DNA from 4 places in the Sporosarcina sp. resist genome. Region 1 is predicted to be linked to each of the others. Evidence: riboswitches for the same ligand, from Rfam matches in the RefSeq annotation. Region 1 holds a riboswitch; each other region holds the start of a gene.

Region 1 (5,505 bases):
ATTAGATCTGCCTTATGCAAAACGGTTTGTATTTCAAACAGTTTCTTTTTCATCCGCACACCACACCCCTTACTTGGAAGTGTGGTATATTTCGCGAGCAGTTAAACATTACATTTCAATACCTGTTAATGAAAGAAGGACCGCACCTTTTAAACGACTTGCTGCTTCTCCAGGATCTTCTTCTCCAGAAATTGCAGAAATAACCGCTACCCCTGACGCACCCGCTTTAATGATAGCACCGGCTCTGCGTTCTGAAATTCCGCCAATCGCAACAATTGGTAAGCCAGGTAACAACGATGCCACTTCCCTAATTGTCTCGATACCAATAACCGGTTGCGTATCCATTTTCGTCTGTGTCTCATAAACTGGACCTAGACCGATATAATCAGCCCCAGCATCAGCTGCCGCAATCGCTTCTGTTACATTATGCGTAGAAACACCTATTAGCATGTCTGGACCAACCTTGTCACGCACTGCTGAAATATATCCGTCTTCCTGCCCGATATGAATACCGTCTGCACCAATTTCAATCGCAAGACCTATATCATCATTGACAATGAAAGGTACACTATATTGTTCACATAATTGCTGACACGCTTGTGCAAATGCCTTCAATTCTTCACCCGTTAATGCACCAGGCCCTTTTTCACGTAATTGAAAGCTCGTTATACCACCCTTTAGCGCCTCTTCTAAGACATGTAACGGGTCGCGTCCCGCCAAATTCACTGTACCCATGATGAAATATAAGTTAACTGTTTGCTTATCCATAAACTACAACCCCTTCCATTGTCTTGTTACCGCGGCGTCCATATGCCCAGTGATTCGTCGGACCATGGCCGCCACCAATTTTAAGTCCATCTTCAATTGCTGCGTGGATAAAACATTTTGCAGAAACAACTGCATTCGCTGCCGTTTCCCCATTTGCCAAAAACGCTGTCAGTGCCGCCGAATACGTACACCCTGTTCCATGCGTATCTTTCGTATCAATCCATGGTGCGCGAACCGAGAACCGTTCCCCGTCAGCCCCCATGAACAGATCTTCCGCATAAGGCGCTTCTTTCCGGTGGCCCCCTTTAATAAGAACCGCCCCCGCGCCCAACGCTATTATATGTTTCGCCGCTCGTTCTATGTCTTCATTCGTCTTTATTTCCATTCCTGCAAGCACTTCTGCTTCTGGAATATTAGGTGTAACAATAGCTGCAAGAGGTACCAGTACAGTCTTCAACGCTTCAACCGCCTGTCTTTCTAACAATGAAGCACCCCCTTTCGCAATCATCACCGGATCAATGACAAGTGGAATTCCGCTCCAATGAAACGCCTCTCCCACTGCATAGATAATTTCTGTCGAAAAGAGCATCCCTGTCTTAATCGCTTTAACATCAAAATCTTCAATAACTGCCTGTATTTGCGCTTTAATAATAGCGGTGTCAACCGGCTGTATCGCCGTCACTCCAAATGTATTTTGCGCTGTCACCGCTGTCAGTGCCGACGTACCGAAAACACCCAATTCTTGGAACGTCTTCAAGTCTGCCTGAATACCCGCACCACCACCACTATCCGACCCCGCAATTGTCAATGCCACACGTACCATTCGATTCGCCACCCTTTTATTTATACTAAAAAGCCGCTTCCCGGTGGCGTAAGAAAGCGGCTAGCCATTTAACTATTCGTAAAAGGCGTACCCACTTTCCTACGCCGGTATAATCCGGATCAGGTTCCAAGGGTCCGCGCATTCATGCACGTCTCAGCCTAAAAAAGGCTCCCCTAGTGGTTGTTAAACTATTCAGCTTTGTAGCAAGTGTAACATATCTAGTGTGAGATTGTGGGAATGTTTGGTCCATTTTCAATAGAAGCATAGAGTAATGGAAATAAAAAACTCCATCAAATAGGTTCAATATATATAATAAACTCGTTTCACGTGGTAACAGTTTATTCCATTCTATCGTCGATAAGAGTATAGTTAATGACATAAACAGAAAGAAGGCGCAGTTTATGCATAAAGCAGACAGCAGACCGAATAATCCCGACAAATCCATGTGGATCAGTCTTTTCGGGGCACTCGTTATTATTGCAGTGGTCATTATTACTAATCTTACAATGGGTTAACATTCACTAAAACCTAGATAGGCCGACATCACAGCGGCCTGTTTTTTTATTCAGAACCCCAAATTCTTTCCACTTCTGAGTCCCCATCCTTAATCCGTATAACATACACGTCTGGATTCGTCAGTGCCTGCCACTGCCCAAAATCGAATCGTTCATCATAACAACTTAATAATAGCGCCATTAAATTCCCGTGTGTCACAAGCACTGTCCGCGAACCGTCACCCAGCTCATCCACAACATCACAGACCCTCGACATCGCTTCACTCGAAGATTCCCCACCCTCATATTTTAGATGAAGGTCAAAAAACGTATCTTCCAGCTTTATCAACCAATCCTCGAAATCCATTGAACTTAGCACGCGCTCCATAAGCCGACTATCCACCTCTACATGCAACTTCTTCCGCTCAGCTATAGGCCAGCCCGTCTGACGTGCACGAGAAAACGGACTCGTAATAATCCGATCCACTTCGATATCTTCGAAAAACGCTACAAGCTGACCCGCCTGCAGAATCCCTTCAGCAGTCAATTCCGCGTGTGGTGCCTGCCCTTCTGCGGAGCAATGACGCACGATGTAAATAACTTTTTCCATACCCGCTTCACCCCATTCTTCTTACTAAATAGACATACAACCCATTCGCAAACTAGCTGTAGTCATCCCTATTACTCTTTTTCCCTTGTATGCTCCAAAGAAAACATCTCAATGTTTTAGATTCCTTAGAAATCACAACAAAAAGTGCCTGTACAATAAACCATCATGAAAATTTAAGCATTCATGGTGGTTTCTTATGCAGGCACTCACTATTATTTATTCATCTGGGCAAGGAAGTCAGCTAAAGGGTCTTCCTCTTCTACAACAGAGGTTTCTTCTGGCTCCTTTAACTGTTCCCAATCAAAATTATCCAGATCATCCTCTATGTTAATCAATTGATGTTCTGTTTCCACCTCAACGGCAGCGCTCGTTTCTTCCTGCAAATATAATGCTGCATTTACATCTATTGCATTGCTGTTCAATGATGCAAAGAGAGAAGCTGTGCGGATTGGATCGGACATCAACTGATAGACGATACTCCCTAGTAGCGCCTCGGAATGTTCGTGCTTTAACCAATCACGTTGCGCTTTAGTTAACCCTTTTGGGAGCGGAATTGTTATGGCCTCTCTATGCTTTAAAAGTGAGTCATTCACCCCATCTATCACGAACTCCGCAATTTTACTGGAAAAGTTTCTTCTTTCGACTTCTTTTAACTTTTGCAGTTGCTTTAGTGTGTGGTCAGATGTATCTGATGGGAGACGAAATGTAATGGGCTGTCCCCTTTTTAATCCCGCGTCATTCATGCATAGTCACCTTACTTTGTTTTAACTAACTTTTCTTCTTCTTTAATTTTGACTTGTTGATTTTTTTTCGCAAAGTCTGAAATTAACTTGTAATAAGCGTTGGCCATCATCCAAACACTTTCTTTTTCATCTTCAAAGAAATCGATATTATAACCATCTAAGCTATTATTTAACGTTTTAAGATAGTCTTTAAGGACAATAGAGCCTCCGCCGATGAAATAGCAGATCTCAGATTGCGAGTTTCTTGCCCATACATTCCGTAAATGGCGGTATTGCTTTTTCGCTAGCTCCAAGAGAATCCGGTCTACAATGTCATGAACACTTGTCCGGCTTCCTTTTACCATAATATGATTACGGTTATTTTTCTTCGTTATAATGTCCACAACATCTAGACGACTGTCCAACTCTACGCCATGTCTAACATAAATTTCTTCCCGAATAGCATCCAGAGACTCTGAAACACCCAAGTTGAAGCCTTGTGCCTTATCATCATCAACTTTACGATTCCTAATAACCGCAACATCCGTTGATAACCCACCGATGTCTTGTATCAAGATTTGTTTATCGATTAATTCTTTATTAATGATGTTTAAATTATTATCCATTACAAGGTTGATAAACGCAGCAAAACCTTCCGGATAAACCTTTACTTCATCAAATTTAATATTTACTTTTATACCTTGATATTTAGGTGTAACCAAAAACTCTACTTGGTGAACAGAGCTAAGCAATTGGGAACGATAACCAACGTCTTTCCCTTCCTTTACTTCTCTCAGTGGAAGTCCTGTACCTAGTGTATACGTAGCTTCAATTACATTATTATTACGTTTAAAAATACCTTTATTCTCATCACGAGCTGCATCTATTGCAAGTGCCGCGAACAACATCACCAAAGTTTGATCTTCCTCAGATTTGTTGCTACCTGGATCTAGTTCAGTTGAATTACCACTTTTCGTAGCAAGATTCCCAACACGGTAAATAGCGTTGTTATCTTTTAATGTTGGAGAGTGCAAACGAATATGAATGCCATCAGTAGGCTCTTGGTTGTCTAGTTCTTCAATGCCGATAATCGGACGATCTGCAATATCTTGTGCAATTACATTGGGTATATTGAGTTCTGCTTCCAATTTACCGAAAATGGCTTTTAATGAATCGTTTCCTACGTCAATTGCTGCAATACGTGTTTCTGTCATAAAAATCATCCTCCCCAATTATTCTATCTTTCTATTGAAATGGTACTGGAATTTTGTTGGCAGGTCAATCCAATTCAACTATTTAACACACAAATGTAATATTGTGTACCCAGCTGTAAACTTGTACACATTAACGTATACACCCGCCACCACTGGTTGCGTACGTGTTTGTACACTTGTACACATTAATGTTTACAAATGTATACATTAATGTGTACAAGTACACTGTAATGTATACATCCACAAAAATAGTTAAGATGGACGTTTACTCAAGTTCGATATAAGCCCTCCTTCCCCTTCCCTTCCTAACTTCAAGCTGAAGCCGAGCTTGCTTACCATTCAATAAAAAGGGTATTTCACAAATAAAACCCATTAGACATTCCCTTACTTTTCTAAAGTGCCAGTGATTATAAGTTGTTATTCGATCTGTTCCCACCTTCATTACAAGCATGCGAGCTGTTGACCAAGCAATTTCGGCTTCTCAGTTTCGCCTCTAACATGCCTTTACGGGTTAAATAGTATCATTAATCACCAATTAGCTTACGCCACACTCCAGGCCCCCAGCTACATCTAGGAATAACCTGACTAATAATAGGTGGCCGAATAAGACAAAATGACAACCATTTCATACACCAAAATAAAAAACACGAAAAAAAGTAGACATCTATTTGAATGTCTACTCATTTTCACGTTTTTACGTACTCCTACTAATTATTCCAAACCCATCAAACGTTGCTACTCAATACTAAGGCGTATCTGACTCAATCCGTTTCATGAATTCCTCTACTGCGCTATAACCTTGCTGCTTTAAATACCAGTTATTCGCCGCGGCTTCAATCAAACCTGCGATATCACGCCCCGGTTGAAGTTGAAT
Region 2 (5,505 bases), 1.5 Mb from region 1:
CTCCGCAACATAAAGGAAGCTATGTACAGCATTAGGATACCAATCAAGCATGATACTTACCTTTTCTGTTTTTTCATTAGTATTGCACGCGCTGAGCAATAGAATTAGCGCAATACTTGTAAGTGATAATGTGATTTTCTTCAATTTTTAATCCTCCATTTTAACGTTCGATTTTCAATAATGGTCACGCAGATGAATAGACCGATTCCGACGGCACTCAGTACAAAGATGGGTGCGAAAACAGCTGCACCATCGAACTGCGTCATCATACGCCTACTGAAGTAACCAAGGCCTGCCTGCGCGCCTAACCATTCTCCGATTGCAGCGCCAATTACACTTAGTGTCACAGCGACTTTCATTCCAGAAAAGAAATGAGGGAGGGCAGTTGGTACGGAATATTTATAGAAAATATCCTTTTTTGAAGCACCCATCGTCAAAAAAAGTTCTTGTATATCTTTTTTTCCTGACGATAAACCATCGAATGTATTCACTGTTATCGGAAAAAATGTGATGAGCACAGTAACAGCAACTTTGCTCCAAATTGTGTAACCAAACCACAGTACAAAAATAGGTGCAAGCGCAATAATAGGAACCATTTGAGATGCAATGAGAATTGGATAGAGCGCTTTTCGTATGCCTGGACGGGAAGACATTAGCACTGCAATTGCTGTTCCTGAAATAATCGAAATGGCTAGGCCGATAATAATCGTCATCAAAGTAACCGGTAGATGTTTCAACAATAATACTTCCCTCAGTTCCCAAAAACGTATAAAAATTTGTATAGGGGAAGGGAGAATGAACGCTTTACCGTAAAGGCGTGCACCCAACTCCCAGATACTTAGAAATCCTGCAATGATTACTAAGGAAGCCGTATTTTTCACAGCGAAACCTCACTTCTGAGCTTGCCGATAAGCAGTTCTTTTAGCTCGAGCATTTCAGCGCGATGTAAATCGTTTCTTATTCGAGGTCTTTCAAGAGGCACTTCGATTTCCACGAATGAAGTGACAGGTTTGTTTTGCAACAGAAAAATACGGTCTGACAGAAACAGTGCTTCCTCTACGTCATGTGTGATGAAAAGGACAGTTGATTTGCGCTTTTCCCACAGATTGATTAGCCACTCTTGCATAGCCAGTCGGGTGATGGCGTCGAGTGCTGAAAACGGTTCATCCAACAATAGTAGGGAATTGCCAGAAAGAACAGCGCGTAAGAAAGCGACGCGCTGCTTCATTCCACCCGAAAGTTCTCCTGGATAGTTATCCTCTGTTCCACCAAGACCGAACTCTTGTAATAATGGTTGTACTTGTTCCTTGGCGGCCTTCTTATCTAATCCGGCTACTTCAAGCGGAAGACATGCATTTTCTAAAATGGTTCGCCAAGGCAGTAACAAATCTTGTTGTGGCATATAGCCGACCTTTCCAAGGCGCTGAGTATTTGGATTCCCTTCAAGAGAAATGGTACCCCCTGAGGGTTCATCTAATCCGGTTACAAGACGAAAAATCGTACTTTTACCGGAACCGCTAACACCAATTATCGAAATAAACTCACCGGGAAGAATGTTGAATGACAGATTATCGAGTATGCTGTTGCCTGATTGGTACGTGAATGAAACACCGTCAAACGATAGCATTTATCATTTCAACTCCAGGCCACATTTGTTTTGTATTTGCCATATCCCAAAACATATATTCATAACGAGTTGTATTGAGGAAAATCTCCTCGAGCTTTAACAGTTCATGCTCCGGTTTTCCTTCTGCTGATTTGTTCATTAAATCAATACACCAGCCCGCAAGTTCCTTGAATTCATCCGAAGAATACATCTGAATCCAATCGCCATATAACGAGTGATCGGCAGCACCTGGAATAGCATTTAGCTCCTTACCGATTTCCCAGTAACTCCATGCGCAAGGAAGCAGAGCAGCCATCACTTCCGCAACCGTTCCATTTTGACAGACGTGTAACATGTAGTGCGTATACGCAAGTACAATTGGTGACGGCTTAGCGTTTTCAAGTTCCTGTTCAGAAATGCCGAACCGCAGTGCGTAGCTTCGATGCAGGGCCATTTCCTTGTTCAGCGTCCCATCGAGTAGTGTCGCGAATTTGCCCATCGTTTCCAAGTCGTCGGCTTTTACAGCCCCGATCGCAAACAGTTTTGCATAATCAATCAAATACAAGTAATCCTGTACCATATAAAACCTGAATTTATCCGGATCAAGCGTCCCATCGCCAATTCCTTGTACGAACGGATGGCTATGATTCTGTCTCCAGATTGGTAACGTCTTTTCTAACAAACGGTCAGTGAACTTCATGATTCCAACACTCCCTTTGTATTCTTGAAAACCAAAAAACCCACTCCTTGAAGAAGAAGTGGGTTGTAGACAATCAAAAGTATCCCGGAAAATAGACCGGCAGAATTATTGTGTCAGCACCTCTTCCTTACGCTGGTATTAACCAGTTCAAGTTATAAGGGTCAAGGCACATGCCTCTCTCAGCTCTGTTAGAGCACCCCTAGCGGTGGATCATATGAAATTGGACTCATCCCCATTATAAGCATATTAAAAATAGAAGGTCAACCTTAACTTTGCGAAAAGTTAGAAAGGAATGTATGTTTCCTTTTACGAGAATTATCCTGTAAAGTAGAAAGAAAAAGTGTTGAAGGGGGAAATGAATTTGAAATTTTTCCATACAGCGGACTGGCATTTAGGCAAGCTCGTTCAAGGTATATATATGACAGAAGGACAGCGTTATGTGCTTGATCAATTTGTAGAGGCAGTCGAAGAAGAGAAGCCAGATGCGGTCGTTATCGCAGGCGATTTGTATGACCGTGCGGTGCCACCTACAGAAGCGATTGCACTACTTGACGAAGTGCTTGGAAAAATTACTATGGAACTTGGAATACCTGTCCTAGCGATTGGAGGAAACCATGATAGCCCGGGACGCCTCCATTTTGGAAGCGGATTGATGCGAGTAAATGGCTACCATATTGCAGGTCAGATGACGAAAGTAATCGAACCGGTCGTTTTGTCAGATGATTACGGTGAGGTTCATTTCCATCTCGTACCATTTGCGGATCCTTCTGTTGTAAAACATTTGCACGAAGATGAAACGATTGTGAACCATAACGATGCGATGAAGAAAGTGACGGCAACTATCCGTGAACAAATGGCAGAGGGGGTCCGACATGTATTTGTTGGACATGCTTTTGTGACACCTCACGGAGAAAGTGAAAATAACACGAGTGACTCCGAACGACCGTTGGCAATTGGTGGGGCAGAATATGTGTCGGCGCATCTTTTCGAAGGATTTAATTATACTGCACTTGGCCACCTACATCAGGCACATTATGTGTTAAATGAAACAGTGCGATTTGCGGGTTCGCCAATGAAATATTCGATTTCAGAAGAACATCATAATAAAGGGTTTCTAATTATCGAACTTGATGCTGCAGGGCAGGTATCTGTTGAGAAACGGGAGTTGAAGCCAAAGCATGATATGCGGACGGTTGTAGGGACGATGGAAGATATTTTGTTGCACCCAGTAAGTGAGGATTATGTTTTTGTTAAATTGCTAGATGAGACACCGGTTTTATTCCCGATGGAAAAAGTACGGTCAGTCTATCCGAACGCGATGCATGTTGAGCGTAAAGTGCTCATGCTGACCGCAAATGCGGTTGATGAACAACGTATGGAACATGGGAAGCATGATGATTTAGCACTCTTTAAAGCATTTTACGAAGAGATGAAAGGAGAAGCGGCAGACGTAGAAACGGAGACCCTCTTTTCAGAAGTGCTCCATGAAGTTATGCACAAGGAGGGGACACAGCTGTGAGGCCAATTCAATTAATGATGACGGCATTTGGACCATATAAAGGGACGGAAACGGTCGATTTCAGGGAATTGAAAGACAATCGACTCTTCGTTATTTCAGGAGCTACTGGTGCGGGGAAAACCACGATATTTGATGGGATTTGTTTTGCGCTATATGGTCAGGCGAGCGGAGAAGATCGAACGGATAATCGTGCGATGCGAAGCGACTTCGCAGACGACGCAGTTCAAACGACCGTTGAATTGACGTTTGACATTCATAATCGAACGTACCGCATCATGCGGCAAATACCGTATGTCAAACAGGGGAACAAGTCCGAAACGTCTGCGCGCTGCGAGTTCTATGAACTGACGGAAGACGGGGAGGTACCACTTGTCGACAGGCAGATTGTATCTGAAATTAACAAGAAGGTAGAAGAACTAATCGGCTTTACACAAGCACAATTCAGTCAGATTGTTATGCTGCCGCAAGGAGAGTTCCGAAAGTTTCTAACGTCTGATACAGAAAATAAAGAAACAATCATGCGGAAAATATTTAAAACAGATAAGTACCGTGAAATAGTGGAGCAGCTAAAAGGGAAGAAAGACAGCGCACAAGCGACTCTGACGAAAGAGATGCAACAGAGCGAAGGACATATTGGACAAATAGCGACCTTACTGCCCGAGCGTGAGTCATCGGTCTTTACTGTTCTGGCGAATGAACATTACAATGTGAATCAAGTCGTTCAAGGATTAGAAGAAGAATTTGCGTTTTATCAAGACAAGACGGTTGTTGTTAAAAAGAGTTATGACGAAGTTTATGCAAAACATACAAAAATGCAAGAAATGTACCAGGCTGCGAAAAGTATGAATGAACGTTTTATTGAACTACGTCAAAAAGAATTATCGTTAAATAAGTTAACGGAACAGTTGCCAATTGTGGTACAAAAAGAGCAACAAATAGCCGACGCAGAGCGAGCTGTTTCAATCGGTGAACTTGAGATGCAATTACTCAATTTGAAAGAAGAAACTGCCGCAAAAGCCGATAATCTTAAGAATGCGAAGGAAGCAGTCCAGATAGCAGCAGAAAAAATGGAACTTGCTGGAGAGCATTTTCGAGTGGAAGAAGCAAGAAAAACTGACCGTGAAAAGCTGACGGAAAGTTTGATTCGACTAAAAGATTTCCTTCCGGCGGTTTCAAGTTTGGCATCGAAGGAAACTGCTCTTGATGTGATGAAAAAGGAAAACAATCATTTGGAAAAAGAACTTGAGAAAACCGTTAGAATGACAGATGAAGAAACGAAGAACTTGGAAAAAGTGAAAGTAGAAATCGAGATGTTTGAAGTGGGACAAGTTCAGTACGATGAACGTATCGATCAACTAAATGAAACGATTGAAAAGTGCAAACTACTGGATGAATTCATTGCGATTCGAAATCGGATACACGTATTGGAACAAGGAAAGAATGATCACGAGGCGCGTTATGAGAAAAGTAAATCGGAATACGATGCAGTAGAACAACTTTGGCTAAATAACCAAGCAGCTATGTTGGCTGAGTCTTTAAAAGACGGGGAATCCTGCCCGGTATGTGGGAGTGAACATCATCCCGCTAAATCGCATAAAACAATTGAAGTAACCATTTCAAGGGAAAAGCTGGAAGTGGAGAAAGAACGGCTGAAAGAAGTCGAGGGGCAATTCCGAACCG
Region 3 (5,505 bases), 1.1 Mb from region 1:
CAATTTTGGCTGCCTAATCCCACTCTATAGTATTTCCTTTTTGTATTTTAGAAAGGGTCACTTTCTATATGGCATCACATTGTTACTTGTATGATTTTTGCCAAAGTAAGTAAGGAAAGCTTGTTAAATGCAGCAGAGTGCCCGAAATTTCATCTTCGGGCACTTGCAACTTTTATAGAAAGGTAGTTATTCTTCCATCTTCCAAAGTAGTTGCATTTTCCACTTAAACATTGTAGGTATGTGGTGGACAGTTAGTTGTAACAGGATTACCGAAAAGAGTGTAGCTGGCATTTCCAGCCACATTTAACCCGCGGTAAAGGTGTTGTAATCATTTCGTCCAAAGCTAGCCGCAAATGTACAAGTCAAACGTAGACTTTTAAGCTTTTCTTAAGGTTTAGGCTGTCCCTTGTAAGGCGCCTTCGCTTAGTTTATATAGGCATCCATTTGTTCAACATGTAACAGTTTAATAGTAGTAGATGAATGGGGAGATTACTTGCACTCCTATTTTTTCGTATTACACCACTCATTTATAAATAACATAAGCGTCTTGGTAAATACCACTAATTCTTCAATGTTTATCTTTTCATCGACAGAATGTGCCTCTTCCAACTTTCCAGGACCGTAGATAACAGTTGGAATTCCTGCTGCTCCTAGCCAGCCCGCATCTGTTACTGATCTCGACATACCAATTATTGCAGGACTTTTTTCGGTTTGTTCATGACAATGCGCAAGAAGTTGAACAGCTGCATGGTCCGCATTCATTTCAAGCGCCGGAAATATTTCTCCACGTTCTTCAATCATTGATTTTCCACCCCAGCGAAAGTGAATGGGATTTTCTCTTAACCACGTGTCTGCTTTTGCTACATGGTTCAAATGCTCTTCGATTTCTTTTGTTACAGATTGATAGGTTTCATTCGGATAGAAATGAACGGTGATCCAGAGCCGACATTCATCCGCCACAAAAGCTGCATGCCTTCCTCCTTCTATAACTGCTGGATTAATAGTAGTGGTGCCAGGCGCAAAACCCGGATATTTTTTTGTCACAGCCCAGTGACGTTCTAAATCTTGTAATCCAGCAATAACCTTCATCATCTTTTCTATCGCACTAGCCCCATTAACCGAACCGCCTGCATGAAGCATACTCATCCTCATTGCATCATGGAAAACTTCCTTACTTTTAATCGTTATCCAGCCGGTAATCACACCACCCTGACCATGGATTTGACGATCACTGCCATCGACTACAAGTGCAAAGTCTGCTGTATAGCCTTTTTCCATACATGAAAGTGTTCCAGCCTCTCCCGCTTCCTCCCCAATGACAGTCTGAATTTGCAAATCACCTTTCAGTTCCACACCTAGTTCGTTTAATAATTTAACGGCTAGTAAAGTCGCCGCTACTGCACCTTTCATATCGGATGTTCCTCGCCCATATGCGTTGCCATCTTTAGTCGTTAGTTCAAAGACAGGCACAGTCCACTCTGTTTCATCCCCCACTTCCGCAACGTCTATATGTCCATTAATGATTAGGCTGTTATACAGGTTTCCATCCGTTCCCTTTTTAACGCCTACAACGTTCGGGTCGCCAGGAAATACATCCCAACTAACCGTTTCAAATTTTTCTTGTGCTAAAAAATCTTGAATATACCGCTGTACGCCTGTTGTATTTCTTGCCGGTGGACTAACTGTCGGGAAACGAACGAGGTCCGCTAGCAATTGCACTAACTCCTCTAGACGTTCATCAACTAGGTTACTAATTTTATTTTCCATTTTACTCATCCATCCCTTATCTATATTTTTGGTAGGTGAATCTATATACGTTGTAATAAAGAATTCCATTGAATTCACTACGGCGCTAGCCCTTGTAATGCGCCTTCGCGCAGTTCACTATCTTTATTTCATTTGTTCAACATATATACACTGGAACAGAAAACAGCCGCTTTCCATAATCGGAAGGCGGCTGTTTTCTACGTATATAAAGACATTGAGTGTAGAGTTTCAGCTGCTTCCCTACGCTAGTATGAACTAGATCAGGTTCGAAGGGTTTACATCTATGATGTGTCTCAGCCTAAACGGCTCCCCTAGCAGTATCTATTTAGTTTTTTCTTCTTCACAATGCATCTGTTCTTTCTTCCCCTTTAGGAAGATAGTTCGATAAGTCGATATCACGTAACCCGTTCTTTATTTTAGTTGTGTAACCTAAATTTTCATTCGATAAAAACGAAGCTTTTGAAGCAATCATTTCTTCTAATAAAGGCAAATACGTCGGATCAATATCTTTCCAAAGTTTGTACGAATTTATTAAATCCTCTAAAGTCAGATGCTTGTAATCATCGCCTTTATAGTCACGTAATGCGGAAATACGATACCAAATATCGCCATTATCACGAATCCAATCATCTTTATCCGCTACAATCGCTGTTTGTATAGCCTGCGCTGTATCTAAATACTTCTGATCACCGAACTCATTATAAGCCATGAGTAAAACGTTCATACCGCCCAACACATGATTCATAGAGGCATGTGTCGTTACTTGCTGTGCAATCGGGAAGTAATCCGCGATGTAGTAAGACTCGTCATTCACAGGAATGACGTTTCCTTTACTTTTTTGTGAGACTAGTAAGTCAGCATAATTACGCAATGGCTCTTTCGCATTCTCAATTCCAAAATCAGCACCACTATTATAGTAGAAAAGCGCGATTTGCTCATTAAAACGTGTATCAATGAATGGAGCTGTAATGTCATATAAATCTTTCAAATAGGTGCTTGTAACTTCTGTTTCCCAATAATCTTTGTCACCTTTGAAATTCTTCAAGTTAACAAATGAGTTGTAAATTAAGTTCTCAAAATAACGATCCTCTTGCTCATTATATAAAACCAGCGCACGATCTTCTTTTAATAGAAGTAAGTTCCGCCCATATCCTTGCCCTGTATTAGGCATTGGCTCTGTGGTTATCGCCATTTTATTGTATGGGCCACCCGCCGTGTACCAATTATTACGTTTTTTATAATACTTAGCTGACTCAAGCATCCAGCTCTCCATATTCTCTTCATTCGCAAATAATTGGTCATCCGCATTCATATACCACTGATCTACAATGTCATTGCCTTTTGAATTTAACGTATGCACAGATAATAATGTTGTTCCAACCTGAGCATAAGACAGTGCCTCTTTTTCACCGAGCAATTGACGCATGTAACTGTAGCCATCATTCTCATACTCTAATGACAATTGCTTTGACAAATAAGACTGACCAACCATCCGCTCCTTCACTGATCCATCTAGCTTCACAAATTGGAGTAAACCTGTCGGATAGGATGTTGTGTCACTGCCAAAAACGTCTTTATCATTACGTTTAATCTTGTATTTATCATAACGGTTTAGCTCAAATGAAGCCACTTCATTTTCTTTTTGAATGACATCTACTGTTACAGCAGATTCAGTAGGGTTAATGATTTTCGAAAATAAGAAGTAATCGCCATTATCAAATGAACGAACCGTTAACTCAATGGTCGCACCTTCTATACCGATGTCATAAGTGTAAATATTATCTCGTGAAAATGAGTTATCGATTCTCGTATGATTCGTGAAAAGTATATTCTCTGTCGATCTTAGGTAAATCGGATGTTCATCAAATGACACCTTCATTAAATTCACAGCAGAGGGAATCCGAGTAAAATTAGGCGACAGCTCTAAGTTCGTTAATTCATATTTTTTGGTAGTTGCAATGTTCCCCTTCTCCACAAGTACTTGATGCAGAATCACCGCAAAAGTAGCGCGGTCTACTTGTGATCCGTGATTGAATAGACCTTTTTGTATGCCTGGCATAATTCTGTATTGTGGAACTGCGCCTACACTTCCTTTATCCAATGAAATAAGACTTGGCCATTCGATTAATGCACTATCTTGCAAATTAAATGCATCTACTAATGCCAACTCCATTTGCCTACGTGTTAAAGGTTCTTCCATACCAAAAGAATTGCCTGTCACGTCTTTGATTAAAAATTCATATCCCGCTTTTGTAAAAGATTGAGTAGCCTCTCCAACTGTCATTGCTAGATCCGGACGAAATTGCATATCGCCGTAACCCGTCATTATGCCCATTTCTACAAGTTGCATAACTTCATTTTTCGCCCAGTGGCTATTTGGAATATCCGTAAATTTTGCAGCTGTCGTGACGTCTTCTGATTTAACGACTTGAGCTTCTGCCGCGTTAGCTGTTAATCCAACAGTAGCTGTCGTCGGTAAAGCTACCGTTAATGCTAAAGCGAGAAACATTGTATTTATTTTCTTCATTTTTGTTTAAAGCCCTCCTTTAGTTAAAATTAATAACATCAAATTATAGTTAAGTATAATTATAACACTTTTGGATACTATTTTGGAGTTCGTCCACAGGAGAAAGCAAGGCTGAACAATAGCAATTCAATGGAAAAGAAACACCAGTCCATAATCATTGACCTTAGTAACTCTTGAGTGTTAGGGTTTTCACTTGCCAACTAATTCGGCAAACTACAAAGGAGGAATTGCAATGAAGCAATTGATACAACAGGAAATTCACCTAGCAAATCGTCCCAAAGGAATGCCTGCGAAAGAAGACTTTACCTTTGTAAAGAATTCAGTTCCCTCACCAAAAGTAAATGAAATTTTAGTACGGACGCTTTATTTATCTGTTGACCCATACATGCGTGGAAGAATGCAAGATGCCAAGTCATATATTGCTCCATTTGAATTGAATAAGGTCATTTCAGGGGGTGTCGTAGCTGAAGTAGTTGAATCCCAGTCAGACGCCTTTAAACAAGGTGATGTCGTTGTTGGGAATCTTGGCTGGGCTGAATATACCGTAGCTACTCCAAATGAAATTCGCAAAATAGACCCTAAAATGGCACCTATTTCAACACATTTAGGTATTCTCGGCATGACAGGTTTAACTGCCTATTTTGGATTGCTTGATATCGGAAAACCCCAAGAAGGCGAAACGGTCGTCGTTTCTGGGGCTGCCGGGGCAGTTGGATCAGTAGTTGGACAAATCGCGAAAATCAAAGGTGCCAAAGTAGTAGGTATTGCAGGTTCAGATGAAAAGATTGACTACTTATTGAATGTACTCGGCTTTGATGCAGCTGTAAATTATAAAAAGGATAGTTTCTGGACAGATTTAAAAAATTCCGTACCTGCTGGAGTAGATGTCTATTTCGATAATGTAGGCGGCGACGTTTCAGACGCTGTTTTTACAATGCTAAATCGAAATGCTCGTATTCCATTATGCGGATCAATTTCTTCCTACAATGCTGAAGGAAAAGATAGAGGTCCACGTATTCAATCAGCTATGATCAAGACGAGCGCTATGATGCAAGGCTTCACGCTAGGCGATTTTGCCACTGATTTTGAAAGAGGGTTTACCGACTTAGGTAAATGGCTACTGCAAGGCAAACTGAAATATGAAGAAACAATTGTTGAAGGATTTGAAAATACACCAGAAGCATTCCTTGGTTTATTTAAAGGAACAAATC
Region 4 (5,505 bases), 180 kb from region 1:
CAGTACCAAGCGCGAGTTTATTCGTATGTGCTGTTACATAGGCGAGAAAAATAAAAGGATCATATATAACACCTGCATCTCCAAATTTAGGATCGAATAACGGAGAATCTCTAACAAACAAAGAAGCAAATCCTAGATCTTCTACTTTTTTCACAAGCTTCATTTGCTCTTTCAAATCCATCTTGGGGAGACTTCCTGCATCCGGCTCCAAAGGAAACATAAACCCAAGCGTTAATTTGTTTTCCTTAAACGTTCGTGCAAAACCATTATGTGATTGGAATTTCCCCATAATGTCATCCTCCTAGCTGCCACACTTTTCAATCACAGAACCATTTTTTCGCGAATCAATTCTTGTAGAAATTCCACTTTCTCTTGATAGCGCTCTGTCTGAATTCCATCTGATAGGGATGCGATTGTTTCACGCTTCAGTACGGATTTCCAAACCGATTCAGCTTCTCCCATTAAGTCCGTTAACAAACAACCTGTATCTTCTTTTTCCAAATCAAGCATGTCGTCGAGAATCCCACTCGCGGAATAAAGGGATTGCTGACCCTCTATTGCGAGATAAATATCGTATATCCGAATCTCTTCGGGCTTTTTCTTTAATTTGAACCCGCCTTTTACACCTGACACAGAAGTAATCAAGTCTGCACTGACCAGTTTTCTCAACAACTTTTGAAAATATGTTGGTGAGGTTCCCAGTTGCTGGCTGATTGCATCTCCTGGTAGTACTGCTCTATCCGGCAGCATGTTTAGCATGAGAATCGCATAAACAGACTGCTCAACGCCTGTTTTCATTTGCATAAAATTCGCCTCTTTTATTAATCTAATGTAGATATTCATTATCCTCTTTATCGAATTTTATCTTACAGTACTCGTAAAGTACATTTATTTGATTGTAATAAAAACCGCTGCCAACTCCAGTTTCGTGGAATTAACAGCGGTTTGTCATTTATGCAAGTATCAATTTTTCAAGATCCATTGGTGCAATATATGTACCGTCTTTATAGACGCGCATATTCCCACCGGAAATTTCGTCAATCAGCATGATTTTACCTGATTCAGCGTCGCGTCCAAACTCGAGTTTAATATCATACAAGTCAAGACCTTTTGCTGCAAGTTCAGCTCTAACTACGCCTGAAATCTCTTTCGTTAATGCTTCGAGCGTAACGTATTCATCAGTTGTCAATAGACCAAGTTGTGCTAGTCCATCCTTGTTTATCGGCGGGTCGTTACGGTCATCGTCTTTGAGCGTGACTTCTACGAAGGCATCCAAAGGTTGTCCTTCTTCACAGTACGCACCGTATCTACGCAAGAAGCTTCCAACAGCGCGGTATCTGCAAATCACTTCAAGGCCTTTGCCGAATACCTTCGCTGATCGTACTGTCATCGTTACTTCATCAATATTAGCATCTACATAATGAGTAGGAATATCTTTATCCGCCATTTTTTCAAAGAAATATTTCGTCATCCGAAGTCCGGATTGCCCCGCGCCTTCAATCGATAAGCCAACTGTGTTCGCGCCAGGATCGAAAACCCCGTCTTCTCCGGTTACATCATCTTTAAATTTCAGTAGTACATTGTTGCCGTCCAATTTGTATACATCTTTCGTCTTCCCTTTATATATGAGTTCCATGCGTCTGTTCCCTTCTATAGTAGGATGAACGTTCACCTTTAGTATAATTGAGAATCGTCATAAGAAAAAGAGTTTTTCTTAAATATCGGATAATGTTCTTTCCATCACGCCAAAACTGTACGATAGTAGACAAATTCTCATAATTGAAAGACAGTATATATGTTGAACAAATGAATACGGCGTATGCGCTTTACAAGGGCTTTTGGGAGGCTACTGAAAAAAACCTTGTACTTGAAATGAATTAGGATTCCCCCTAATACCGCTTCGGCGCTTTGTGGATGCCTCCCGCGAAGACGCGCCTGCGCTAGATAGTCTATGTGAGAAAGAGCTTTTCATTATCTGCGATGAAAACTGCAACCCGGAGTGTGTCTTTCTTGAATAGAATTAGTAGCAAAAAATAAGCACATTATTATCTCGGCGTATACATCTCAAAATCACATTTCTCTCGATAATGAACATCCTAGCGCAGGCGCGGCAAAGGCATCCCCAAAGCGCCAAGCGTTCTACAATCCCCCCCCCCGAATTAATACTCTCTCCTTATTGAGCGCCACAGTAAATTTAGTGGGATTCTTTAATTCAACATATACAGGTAAAAAATTTCTCTCTTATACAACCTAACAGCCCATTTTTAATAATTCCCACTCGTCTACTTGCATATAATTGTTGTATACTTATTGTAGTAAATCTATGCTTAATCGAAAGTGAGTGGAAATTCATGGGCCGTAAATGGAACAATATCAAAGAGAAAAAAGCGTCAAGAGATGCGGACACGAGTCGCATTTATGCAAAATTCGGACGTGAAATTTATGTAGTAGCGAAGCAAGGCGAGCCTGATCCTGAATTGAATCAAGCGCTAAAATTTGTCGTAGAACGCGCAAAAACATATAGTGTACCAAAAGCGATTATTGACCGGGCAATTGAAAAAGCAAAAGGTGGTTCAGAAGAAAACTTTGACGAGCTTCGCTATGAAGGATTCGGACCAAATGGCTCGATGGTTATTGTCGATACACTGACAAATAACGTAAATCGTACTGCATCAGAAGTACGCGCCGCATTCGGTAAAAATGGCGGTAATATGGGTGTCAGCGGATCCGTTTCCTATATGTTTGATGCGACTGCAGTTATCGGAATTGAAGGTATGTCCGCCGACGACGTTCTCGAACTTCTAATGGATGCGGACGTCGAAGTGCGTGATATTCTAGATGAAGAGGAATCGGTCATCATCTATGCTGAGCCAGACCAGTTCCATGCTGTTCAGGCAGCTTTAAAAAGTGCCGGTATTACAGAGTTTAACGTCGCTGAAATAACAATGCTTGCACAAAACGACTTGACTCTGTCACCAGAAGCTCAAGCACAATTCGAGAAAATGATTGACGTACTGGATGATTTGGAAGATGTTCAACAAGTGCATCATAACGTCCACTTAGACGACTAAGCGCAACTGTTCATCCTTTCATTCATTCCATTGACGTGCTATGCTACTAATAGATTGACAACTTCATAACATATTCGACCATTAGGGGAATCCTTTTAAAGGACTGAGAAACGAGTTCCACTCCGCTACCCTTATCACCTGAACAGGTTTGTACCTGCGTAGGGAAGTGGCGTGTCTTCCTATCAGTGCATTCTAATGCCATCGACAGACCACTTTCCATACCTGGAAAGTGGTCTTTTTTTATGAAGAAAAGCGGAAGGCGCCGTTTAGCCCCGAAAAGCGCTGGAAGGCTTGACGATAAAGGCGCTCTTTGCCTTTTCGGCAAGACTGAAGCGACTCGAGGGGCTGGCGCCTGGAGTCTAGACAACAAGAAAAGCGGAAGGCGCCGCTACAAATGAACGCAGCTTAAGTGCGCCACTTCCTGTGGCAACAGCTGCATGACCTACATCCTGTAGGCCCCCGACAGGCATAAGACGGTTTACGAAGAGGGCGTCCTTCAGCCCTCGCAGTAAAACGACTTATGACCCGAGGGGTTGGCGCCTGAAACTAGACCCTATTCCCAGGTGAAAACATATACTATTTCTTTTCGATAAGGAGGAGTTCGATGAAGATAATTGCCGTAACAGATGACAAAATGGAACGTAGCCAATTGCTTGATACCCTGCTAGCAATCGAACCTTTTATCGACGCAGCCATCTTACGTGAGAAATCGAAAATGGATTCAGAAATAATAGCGTTGATTCGACAATTAATCGAATCTGGCTTTAATTCAACTAAACTAATTGTCCATGGGCGAACGAATGTCGCTTCAATTACCGGGATTAACAAAGTTCAACTTCCCGGATACGGCGAACCGCTAACGCTACTCAAAAAAAAATTCCCGGCTATCTCCTTCGGCAGATCTGTCCACTCTTATGGTGAAGCTGAAACTGCTTATAAAGAAGGTGCTGACTGGATTCTTTATGGTCATTTATTCGAGACAAGTTCAAAAGTTGGCCTCTTCCCCCGTGGAACCGATGAGCTTTTTCAAATCGTTGAATCGCTAGCAATTCCTATCTACGCAATTGGTGGAATTCAGCCGCATCACCTTCCGCAATTAAATCAAGGCGGAGTTGCAGGAATTGCATTGATGTCGTCCATTTTTGGCAGTGACAATCCTGAAGTTGCAGCAACAGCCTATAAGGATGCGAACCATGTCACAACCAGTTGATGTTGTCGTTATTGGGGGAGGGATTATTGGTTGCAGTACAGCTTATTATTTAGCAAAAGAGGGTTTGTCAGTTCACCTTGTTGAACGCGATAAAATCGCTCAAGGGACTACCCGTGCAGCTGGCGGAATGCTCGGTGCTCACTCTGAATATTTGAATGATACCTTTTATTCATTCGCGCAAGAAAGTCAGGTACTGTATTCAGAATTCCAACGTGATGCAGGGGCGGACTTCGGTTATACAGCTGGCGGTATTGTTCAGTTTGCTTGTTCCGAAGAAGAACGAATTGCCCTCTCCCGTTGGAAAAACGCAGTTCATCTTTCAGCTGAACAAGTTCGCGAACGAATTCCACATGTCGCCCCTCCTGCTTTTGGTGCGTATCTTTTTGAAGAAGACGTTCATGTTCATCCTGAAAAGGCTTGTCTGGCATATTGCGCAGCGGCTAAAAGTTTGGGCGCTACTGTTTCAGAACAGGCCACAGTCGATGAAATCACACTGTTAAATGGCGGCTATCAGATACGCATTGCGTCGTCCGTTATCAACGCAAAACATCTAGTCATTGCAAGCGGTGCAGCGAGTGCCAAGCTTGTGTCAGGGCTGCAAATGACCGCAGTGAAAGGCCAATGTATGCAACTCAATGCGGTAGGCATGCAATTACCTTATACACTTTTCCATAAAGGCTGTTACGTAATTCCACGCTCGGGTGGAACGCTCGTCATCGGGGCCACGATGGAATACGGACATACAGACTTGCAGATAACTGATGCCGGTAATTTGGCATTAAGTGCTATTGCGGAACGTTTTATACCTGGTCTTTCCCGCCTTCCTGTTATGAACAGATGGGCAGGTCTACGTCCAAAAACCGTTGACGACTTACCGTATATCGGTCGGATTCCAGGGAATGAAAATATGTATATTGCAGCTGGTCATTTCAGAAATGGGATTTTATTGGCGCCCGCAACCGCCTGCTTGATTCGTGATTTGATCATCGAAAATGAAGTGAATACAGAACGGATTAAGGCATTTGATCCGAAAAGGGGGATTTTTCATGAAGCGAACAATCGAACTGAACGGCAATCGGTATGACATGCCCGCAGAAGTTGAAAATGTGCAGGAACTGCTTGGGCATCTGGAACTTGCGGAACGCATCGTCATCGTGGAAATGAACCGAGATATTCTTGCGAAAGACGCATATGACAAACCGATCAACGACCGCGACCAAATAG

Evidence for each region. Region 1 has a riboswitch for thiamine pyrophosphate ahead of thiD (bifunctional hydroxymethylpyrimidine kinase/phosphomethylpyrimidine kinase). Riboswitches for the same ligand answer to the same signal wherever they lie in the genome.
Region 2: it holds a riboswitch for thiamine pyrophosphate, as region 1 does, so the genes downstream of both, tenA (thiaminase II) here and thiD (bifunctional hydroxymethylpyrimidine kinase/phosphomethylpyrimidine kinase) in region 1, are expected to answer to the same signal.
Region 3: it holds a riboswitch for thiamine pyrophosphate, as region 1 does, so the genes downstream of both, H7992_RS06490 (acetylornithine deacetylase) here and thiD (bifunctional hydroxymethylpyrimidine kinase/phosphomethylpyrimidine kinase) in region 1, are expected to answer to the same signal.
Region 4: it holds a riboswitch for thiamine pyrophosphate, as region 1 does, so the genes downstream of both, H7992_RS01910 (thiamine phosphate synthase) here and thiD (bifunctional hydroxymethylpyrimidine kinase/phosphomethylpyrimidine kinase) in region 1, are expected to answer to the same signal.

What each region holds. Positions count from the first base shown of each region.
Region 1 is NZ_CP060287.1:202,144-207,648, reverse strand. Features, by position in the region: gene H7992_RS00955 (DUF3238 domain-containing protein) at 1-53, opposite strand, end outside; gene thiE (thiamine phosphate synthase) at 109-768, opposite strand; gene thiD (bifunctional hydroxymethylpyrimidine kinase/phosphomethylpyrimidine kinase) at 761-1,591, opposite strand; TPP riboswitch at 1,671-1,776, opposite strand; gene H7992_RS00940 (histidine phosphatase family protein) at 2,153-2,695, opposite strand; gene H7992_RS00935 (hypothetical protein) at 2,908-3,438, opposite strand; gene H7992_RS00930 (ParM/StbA family protein) at 3,450-4,631, opposite strand; gene hprK (HPr(Ser) kinase/phosphatase) at 5,377-5,505, opposite strand, start outside.
Region 2 is NZ_CP060287.1:1,652,849-1,658,353, forward strand. Features, by position in the region: gene H7992_RS08375 (ABC transporter substrate-binding protein) at 1-144, opposite strand, end outside; gene H7992_RS08380 (ABC transporter permease) at 141-881, opposite strand; gene H7992_RS08385 (ABC transporter ATP-binding protein) at 878-1,627, opposite strand; gene tenA (thiaminase II) at 1,614-2,306, opposite strand; TPP riboswitch at 2,414-2,517, opposite strand; gene H7992_RS08395 (exonuclease SbcCD subunit D) at 2,668-3,825, shown strand; gene H7992_RS08400 (AAA family ATPase) at 3,822-5,505, shown strand, end outside.
Region 3 is NZ_CP060287.1:1,301,577-1,307,081, reverse strand. Features, by position in the region: gene H7992_RS06490 (acetylornithine deacetylase) at 502-1,776, opposite strand; TPP riboswitch at 1,988-2,090, opposite strand; gene H7992_RS06485 (S-layer homology domain-containing protein) at 2,108-4,294, opposite strand; gene H7992_RS06480 (NADP-dependent oxidoreductase) at 4,527-5,505, shown strand, end outside.
Region 4 is NZ_CP060287.1:381,555-387,059, reverse strand. Features, by position in the region: gene H7992_RS01930 (LLM class oxidoreductase) at 1-289, opposite strand, end outside; gene H7992_RS01925 (RrF2 family transcriptional regulator) at 322-804, opposite strand; gene H7992_RS01920 (phosphoribosylaminoimidazolesuccinocarboxamide synthase) at 953-1,636, opposite strand; gene H7992_RS01915 (YebC/PmpR family DNA-binding transcriptional regulator) at 2,352-3,071, shown strand; TPP riboswitch at 3,145-3,253, shown strand; gene H7992_RS01910 (thiamine phosphate synthase) at 3,676-4,281, shown strand; gene thiO (glycine oxidase ThiO) at 4,265-5,365, shown strand; gene thiS (sulfur carrier protein ThiS) at 5,328-5,505, shown strand, end outside.